DNA from 2 places in the Kitasatospora cineracea genome. Region 1 is predicted to be linked to the other one. Evidence: riboswitches for the same ligand, from Rfam matches in the RefSeq annotation. Region 1 holds a riboswitch; the other holds the start of a gene.
The links. A riboswitch is a leader RNA that binds a small molecule or an ion and turns the genes downstream of it on or off. The one in region 1 is predicted to bind glycine.
Positions count from the first base shown of each region.

Region 2: linked by a shared signal. The riboswitch ahead of gcvP (aminomethyl-transferring glycine dehydrogenase) and the one ahead of gcvT (glycine cleavage system aminomethyltransferase GcvT) in region 1 are both predicted to bind glycine.

Region 1 is NZ_RJVJ01000001.1:157,049-161,251, forward strand. Features, by position in the region: gene EDD39_RS00705 (enhanced serine sensitivity protein SseB C-terminal domain-containing protein) at 1-658, opposite strand, end outside; gene EDD39_RS00710 (enhanced serine sensitivity protein SseB) at 776-1,543, opposite strand; glycine riboswitch at 1,683-1,786, shown strand; gene gcvT (glycine cleavage system aminomethyltransferase GcvT) at 1,938-3,056, shown strand; gene gcvH (glycine cleavage system protein GcvH) at 3,138-3,512, shown strand; gene glyA (serine hydroxymethyltransferase) at 3,528-4,203, shown strand, end outside.
Region 2 is NZ_RJVJ01000001.1:3,983,171-3,987,373, reverse strand. Features, by position in the region: gene gcvP (aminomethyl-transferring glycine dehydrogenase) at 1-2,248, opposite strand, end outside; glycine riboswitch at 2,466-2,573, opposite strand; gene EDD39_RS39630 (PRC and DUF2382 domain-containing protein) at 2,761-3,891, shown strand; gene EDD39_RS18085 (MFS transporter) at 4,053-4,203, shown strand, end outside.

The DNA.
Region 1 (4,203 bases):
CGTCCGCCATCATCACGGTGGACACGCCGGGCCCGTCGGGCGCCTGCGCGGCGGCCCGCTGCACCAGCGCCCGGGCCGCCTCCACGGACGGCGGCGAGGCGTCGTACAGGTCCAGCCCGATCGCCAGGTAGCCCTCGCCCAGCACCGGCTGCACCCAGGCCCGGCGCAGCGAGCGCAGCGGCCGCACCTCGCCCGCCTGCTGCTCCAGCACGGAGAAGAACGGCGAGCCCTGCACCGGGGGTTCGGAGATCCGCAGCGGGCCGGCCGGCAGCCGGTCCAGGCCGAGCGCGATCCGCCGCAGGTCGGCCCAGGGCACGCCGACGCCGCCGCCGGGGCGGTGCGGGTCGAGCCACAGGCCCCAGCGCGAGCGGTACAGCGAGGCGGCGATCTCCGGCCCGGAGACCACCTCGTGGGCGCGCGTCCAGCCGCTGGCGGCGAGCTGCCCGGGGGAGGTCGCGCAGGGCGCGTAGCCGTGCCCGCCGACGTCCATGTTCCCGTACTGGGCGTCCGGGCTGCCGGGGCTGCCGTGCCACAGCAGCATCCAGACCTGTCCGCCGGCCAGGGCGCGCAGCAGCCCCTCGTACGCCTCCCAGCGTTCCGGCGCGACTGCTGCGAGGGCGCGCTCGACCGCCCCCGGGTCGCCGACCGCTCCCGTCACGTCGCCGCCCTACTCTCTGTCGTCCGTTCCGCCGTGCTCCGGTGTACCGGGCAACCCTATGGGGCGGACCCGGCGGCCGTCATGCCGCCGGCCCCGCGCGCCGGGCCGGATCCGCCGTCACGGCCGCACGTAGAAGGGCTGCACCCGCCCCAGCATCCACTCCACCACCGGGTCGGCCACCAGGTCGAGCAGCACCAGGTGGACGCCCCAGCTGGGCGGCGCGGTTCCGAGCGCCCGGCCCAGCGCGGTGTTCACCTCGGCCGGGTCGGCGGGGGCCGCCGGGTCCAGCTGCACGCCGACGTACAGCAGGGTCGGCTCGCCCTCCACCCGGGCCAGTGCCCGACGGGCCGTCAGGACGCCCGGCAGCGCGACGAGTTCGCCGGTCGCGGCGGCCAGGAAGGCGTACGGCTCCTGGTGCGGCTCGGGCTCCTTGAGCGCGACCCGGGCGCCCTCGGCCACCCCCTGCGCCTCCCACTGCTCGCCGCGCGGCCCGCGCCGCAGCTCGCCGACGCCCTCCGGCGGCACCGGGATGCCCACCGGCGCCTCCGGGTTGACCGCGATGCCGATGCCCAGCGGCAGCCCGCGGGCGAACTCCCACATCGGGGCGATCGCGAACGGGATGCCCGGGCAGTGCTGCAGGTACTGCTCCTGCGAGGAGTACACCGGGACGTACGGCGCACCGGCCAGCTCCAGCGTCGGCAGGTCCAGCGAGTCGGCGTCCGGCGCGGTGCCGGACGGCAGCGGGATCCACACCTGGCTGCGGGCCAGCACCTCGATCACCCGGGGCGTCGCCCCGGGGTCGCCGAGCGCGGCCGTCAGCACCTGCTCCAGCTCGTTGGCCGGCCAGGCCCCGCCCTCCAGCACCCCGTCCAGCGGGAACCCCATCTCGCCCCTCCACATCCGCGGTTGCGATCAGGTTAGCGGCGCGCGGGCGCCCCCCGTGCGGAGGTGTGACCGGGCCCCTCTCCCACCGGGTGCCCCCGGCATGCCATGATGGGCCCGCCCAAACTTCATACCGGCCGCTCGAACCCGCGCGGGAGAGCCGGAACGGCCTGCTCAGGCCGCGACCGGCGCCGAAGGAGCAAGTCCTCCCCGGAATCTCTCAGGCACCCCTACCGCCCGGGCTAGGCAGATCTGGAAAGTGGACACGGCCGCGCCGTGCGCCCACCCACGGTGCAAGCCGCCATCCTTGTCAGGAGGCGGCGAAGCTCTCAGGTTCGACGACAGATGGGGGAGATTCGCCCCAGCCTGCCCGTTTCCAGATCCCGGGAGTCCCGCCGTGTCCCTCCGCCTGACCGCGCTCGACGCGCTGCACCGCTCGCTCGGCGCCACCATGACCGACTTCGCGGGCTGGGACATGCCGCTGCGCTACGGCAGCGAGCGCGAGGAGCACCTCGCGGTCCGCACCCGGGCCGGCCTGTTCGACCTCTCGCACATGGGCGAGATCACCGTCTCCGGCCCGCAGGCCGGCGAGCTGCTCGACCACGCGCTGGTCGGCTTCATCTCGGCGCTCGGCGTGCTGCGCGCCCGCTACACCATGATCTGCCGCGAGGACGGCGGCATCCTGGACGACCTGATCGTCTACCGCACCGCCGAGGACGAGTACCTGGTGGTCGCCAACGCCTCCAACGCCCAGGTGGTGCTGGACGCGCTGACCGAGCGCGCGGCCGGCTTCGACGCCGCCGTCCGCGACGACCGGGACGCCTACGCGCTGCTCGCCGTCCAGGGCCCGGAGGCGAACGGCATCCTGGCCAAGCTGACCGACGCCGACCTGCCCGGCCTCAAGTACTACGCCCTGCTGCCCGCCACCGTGGCCGGCCGCCAGGTCTGGCTGGCCCGCACCGGCTACACCGGCGAGGACGGCTTCGAGGTGTTCTGCGCCCCCGCCGACGCCGAGCACCTGTGGACCGCGCTGACCGAGGCCGGCACCGCCGAGGGCCTGGTCCCGTGCGGCCTGTCCTGCCGCGACACGCTGCGCCTGGAGGCGGGCATGCCGCTGTACGGGCACGAGCTGTCCACCGGGCTGACCCCGTTCGACGCGGGCCTCGGCCGGGTGGTGCGCTTCGACAAGACCACCAACGGCGGCGCCTTCGTCGGCCGCAAGGCCCTGGAGGAGGCCGCCGCCGCGGCCGAGGCCAAGGCGCCGCGCAAGCTGGTCGGCTTGGTCTCCGAGGGCAAGCGCGTCCCGCGCGCCGAGTACTCCGTGGTGGACGCCGAGGGCGCCGTGATCGGCCGGATCACCTCCGGCTCGCCGTCCCCGACCCTGGGCAAGCCGATCGCCATCGCGTACGTGGACGCCGCGCACGCCGAGCCGGGCACCGCCGTCGCGGTGGACGTGCGCGGCAAGGCCGAGCCGGTCGAGGTCGTCGCGCTGCCGTTCTACAAGCGCGCCCGCTGACCCTCCCCGCAGTCCTTTTCCGGTTCGTCCGCCCAGCGGACGGCCGCGCCCTCCCCTCCCGCGATCCTGGAGAATGACGTCATGAGCAACCCCACGCACCTGCAGTACACCAAGGAGCACGAGTGGCTGACCGCCGCCGTGGACGGGGTGTCGACGGTCGGCATCACCGCGCACGCGGCCGACGCCCTCGGCGACATCGTCTACGTCCAGCTCCCTGCGGTGGGTGACACCGTCACCGCGGGTGAGACCTGTGGCGAGCTTGAGTCCACCAAGTCGGTCAGCGACCTCTTCTCCCCCGCCACCGGCGAGGTCACCGAGGTCAACCAGGCCGTCATCGACGAGCCGGCCCTGGTCAACTCGGAGCCCTTCGAGGGCGGTTGGCTGTTCAAGGTCCGGGTCGAGGCGACCGACGAGCTGCTCGACGCCGACGGCTACACCGCCTTCACCGGCGCCTGACCGGGAGACCCCCTCATGACGGTCCTGAACCAGTCCCTCCACGCGCTCGACCCGGAGATCGCCGCCGCGGTCGACGCCGAGCTGCACCGCCAGCAGACCACCCTGGAAATGATCGCCTCCGAGAACTTCGCCCCGGTGGCGGTCATGGAGGCCCAGGGCTCGGTGCTCACCAACAAGTACGCCGAGGGCTACCCCGGCCGCCGCTACTACGGCGGCTGCGAGCACGTCGACGTGGTCGAGCAGATCGCCATCGACCGGATCAAGGAGCTGTTCGGCGCCGAGCACGCCAACGTGCAGCCGCACTCCGGCGCGCAGGCGAACGCCGCGGCGATGTTCGCGCTGATCCAGCCGGGCGACACCATCCTGGGCCTGAACCTGGCCCACGGCGGCCACCTGACCCACGGCATGAAGATCAACTTCTCCGGCAAGCTCTACAACGTGGCCGCGTACCACGTGGACGAGAAGACCGGCCAGGTCGACATGGCCGAGGTCGAGCGCCTCGCCAAGGAGCACCAGCCCAAGCTGATCATCGCCGGCTGGTCCGCCTACCCCCGCCAGCTGGACTTCGCCGAGTTCCGCCGGGTCGCGGACGAGGTCGGCGCCCTGCTGATGGTCGACATGGCGCACTTCGCCGGCCTGGTCGCCGCCGGCCTGCACCCCTCCCCGGTGCCGTACGCGGACGTGGTCACCA
Region 2 (4,203 bases), 3.8 Mb from region 1:
CCGAGATCGGTCCGACGCCGGTCGCGGGGCCGGCCTCGGCCTGCAGCGGGTGGTTGGGCAGGTACGGCGCGAGGTGCGAGCGCACCGCGACCGGGCCGACGCCGGGGCCGCCGCCGCCGTGCGGGATGCAGAAGGTCTTGTGCAGGTTCAGGTGCGAGACGTCCGCGCCGAACTTGCCGGGCTTGGCGAGGCCGACCAGCGCGTTGAGGTTGGCGCCGTCGACGTAGACCTGGCCGCCGGCCTCGTGGACGAGCGCGCAGATGTCGGTGATCTGGGTCTCGAACACGCCGTGGGTGGACGGGTAGGTGACCATCAGGACGGCCAGCTGCTCGCCGTGCTGGGCGATCTTCGCCTTCAGGTCCTCGACGTCCACGTCGCCGTCGACGAGCGTCTTGACCACGACGACCCGCATGCCGGCCATCGCCGCCGAGGCCGCGTTGGTGCCGTGCGCCGACGAGGGGATCAGGCAGACGTCGCGCTGGGTGTCGCCGTTCGCCCGGTGGTAGGCCCGCACCGCGAGCAGACCGGCCAGCTCGCCCTGCGACCCGGCGTTCGGCTGGATCGACACCGCGTCGTAGCCGGTGACCTCGACCAGCTGCTGCTCCAGCCCGCGGATCAGCGTCAGGTAGCCCTCGGCCTGCTCCACCGGCGCGAACGGGTGCAGCTGCCCGAACTCGGGCCAGGTGACCGGCTCCATCTCGGTGGTCGCGTTGAGCTTCATGGTGCAGGAGCCCAGCGGGATCATGCCGCGGTCGAGCGCGTAGTCCCGGTCGGAGAGCCGGCGCAGGTAGCGCAGCATGGCGGTCTCGGAGCGGTGGCTGTGGAAGACCGGGTGGGTGAGGTACTCGTCCTCGCGCAGCAGCCCGGCCGGCAGCGCGTCCGCGTCCTCGGCGACCTCGGCCGACACCCCGAACGCGGCGAACACGGCCGCCAGGTGCTCGCGGGTAGTGGTCTCGTCGCACGACACGGACACCCGGTCCCCGTCGGTCCGGTGCACGTTGACGCCGCCGGCCAGCGCCGCGGCCACGACCTCGTCGGCCCGGCCCGGGACGACCGCGGTGACGGTGTCGAAGAAGGTGTCGTGGGCGAGTTCGACGCCGCCCGCGCGCAGGCCCGCGGCGAGCGCGGCGGCGTAGCGGTGGGTGCGGCGGGCGATGTCGGCGAGGCCGTCGGGGCCGTGGTAGACGGCGTACATGGAGGCCATCACGGCGAGCAGCACCTGCGCGGTGCAGATGTTGGAGGTGGCCTTCTCGCGGCGGATGTGCTGCTCGCGGGTCTGCAGGGCGAGCCGGTAGGCGCGGTTGCCGTCGGCGTCGACGGAGACGCCGACCAGGCGGCCGGGCAGGTTGCGGGCGTGCTCGGCGCGCACGGCGAGGTAGCCGGCGTGCGGGCCGCCGAAGCCCATCGGGACGCCGAAGCGCTGCGAGGTGCCGCAGGCGATGTCGGCGCCGAGCTCGCCGGGCGAGCGCAGCAGGGTGAGGGCGAGCAGGTCGGCGGCGACCGCGACGACCGCGCCGAGCCCGTGCGCCTGCTCGATGACGGCCTTCAGGTCCCGCACCGCGCCGGACGCGCCCGGGTACTGGAGCAGCACGCCGAACACGCCGCGCTCGGCGACCTCGGCGGGGATGCCGTCGCTCAGGTCGGCGGTGACGACCTCGACGCCGGTCGGTTCGGCGCGGGTCTCGATCACGGCGAGGGTCTGCGGCAGGGTGTCCGCGTCGACCAGGAAGACGCCGGGCTTGTTCTTGGTGACGCGCCGGGCCAGCGCCATCGCCTCGGCGGCGGCGGTGCCCTCGTCGAGCAGCGAGGAGCCGGAGGTGTCCAGGCCGGTCAGGTCGGCGACCATGGTCTGGAAGTTGAGCAGCGCCTCCAGGCGGCCCTGCGAGATCTCCGGCTGGTACGGGGTGTAGGCGGTGTACCAGGCCGGGTTCTCCAGCACGTTGCGCAGGATGACCGGCGGGGTGAAGGTGCCGTAGTAGCCGAGGCCGATCATCGAGGTGAGGACCTGGTTGCGGCTGGCCAGTTCGCGCAGCTCGGCGAGCACCTGGGCCTCGCTGCGGCCGGCGGGCAGGCCGAGCGCGGTGAGGCTGCGGATGGCGTCGGGGACGGCGGCGTCGGACAGCTCGTCCAGGGAGGCGTAGCCGACCTGGGCCAGCATCTTCTGCTGGGCGTCGCTGTCGGGACCGATGTGGCGGTGCTCGAAGGGGCTGGCCTGCTCAAGGTCGCTGAGCGTCGGCTGGGCGTTCATGGGGGTCGGGCCTCCTGGTCGCGGACCGGCGGTGGTACGCACGCGGTCGGCGGCCGTGGGAGCGCCTGGGCGTACGAACCCGTCAGCCTCCCCCTCTGTCATCGGTACCTGAGAGCTTCGCACGACCGGGCCGGGGCCCGTCCGGCTTGCACCGTCGGCGAGGGCGGGGGCCGGTCGGCTCCGGTGCCGACGGTCCTGCCCTGCTTTCCAGAGTGACCTGTCCCGTTCGGTACGGATGCCTGAGAGATTCCGGGGAGGGGTTGCTCCTTCGGCGTCCCGCGTCCGGCCTGTTCGGGCCGGTTCGGGACTCTCCCGAGCGGGCTCGGCGGTCGCCTCCGAGGTTACCAGCGCGGACCTCCCGGATCACCGGTGCGGCCCTGTGATCTGCCCCGGACGGCGGTGTCCGGAGTGCCGCCGTCCGTTACGTGCCGTTTGGTGTGGAGTGGCGGCCCGGCACGCTCCTCCGGCCGCCTCCCGGACATCCCTGAGGAGCGGCAGGACTGGAGGACAGCGTGCAGACCGATATCGATCCGCGCGACCTGATCGGACACAAGGCGGTCGACCGGAACGGTGACAAGATCGGCACGGTCGACGAGGTGTACCTGGACGACGCCACCGGAGAACCGGAGTGGGCGGCCGTCCGCACCGGGATCTTCGGCCGGGACGCCTTCGTCCCGCTGACCACCAGCGAGTTCTCGGGCGACGAGCTGCGCGTCCCGTACGACAAGTCGCTGATCAAGGAGTCGCCGGACTTCGGCGTGGGCCAGCACCTCTCGCCGGCCCAGGAGCTGCAGCTGTACCGCTACTACGGGCTGGACACCGGCGCCGACGCCGGTTCGGGTCCGGCGGCGAAGCCCGCGGCAGCGGCGGCGGCCGGGACGGCGGGGACGGCGGCGGCCGCGAAGGAGCATCCGCGCCAGGAGCCCGCGTCGGCGCCCGCCGCAGCCGCTCCGGACCGCGACTTCGGCACCGTCGCCTCCTCCCCCTCCCCGGCCCCGGCCCCGGCCCCGACCGCCGCTGCCGCCACACCGGCCGCCTTCACCGCGGCCAAGCCCCAGCAGACACAGCAGACGCAGCAGGCACAGCAGGCGCAGCCCCAGCCTCACTCGCAGTCGCAGTCGCAGCCGGCCCCGGTGGAGCCGACCGCGCCGGTGGAGATCACCTGCCGCGAGGAGCGCATCGACGTCAGCACCGAGTGGCACGTGGTGGGCACCACCCGGCTGCGCAAGTACGTGACCACCGAGCAGGTGGAGCGCCGGGTGCCGGTGGTGCGCGAGCGGGTGCGGGTGGAGCGGATCCCGGTGTCGGACGCGGAGCGGGCGGCGCTGAGCGAGCAGGAGATCGCCGAGGCGGTCGAGGAGGTCACGCTGCGCGAGGAGCGCCCGGTGGTGCGCAAGTACCTGGCGCCGATCGAGCGGGTGCGGCTGGTGGTCGAGCGGTACACCGAGGAGGAGGTGGTCCGCGAGGAGCTGCGCCGCGAGCAGGTGGAGGTGCACGACGCGGCCGCCGGCGGGGACGGCGAGGCGCCGCAGCAGCGCCAGCCGTGGAATGCGCAGCCGCAGTCGCCGACCGCGGGCAGGCCCCAGGCGTCGGCCGCGAACGGCAGCTCGGAGCACGCCCGGCCGGAGCCGCTGCGCTCCTGACGGTCCGCCAACTGCCCGGCCCCGGCCCGCTTCGGCGGGCCGGGGCCGCCGCTTTGCCAAAGCTTCACCAATCGATATTTGACAGAGTGAAGCATCTCCCGACAGAGTTATTTCAGTTCATGCACTATCGCCTGTCTGAAGCAACCGTCGGAGGAGTCCCCGTGAGTGAGGCACCACAGCCCACCCCCACGGCCGCCAAGCCCACCAGCGCCCGGGTCCTGCCCGCCCTGATCCTCGCCATGCTGGCGTTCAGCGTGGTGCAGACCGCGGTCGTCCCGATCCTGCCGGGCCTGGCCCGCGAGCTGAACGTCT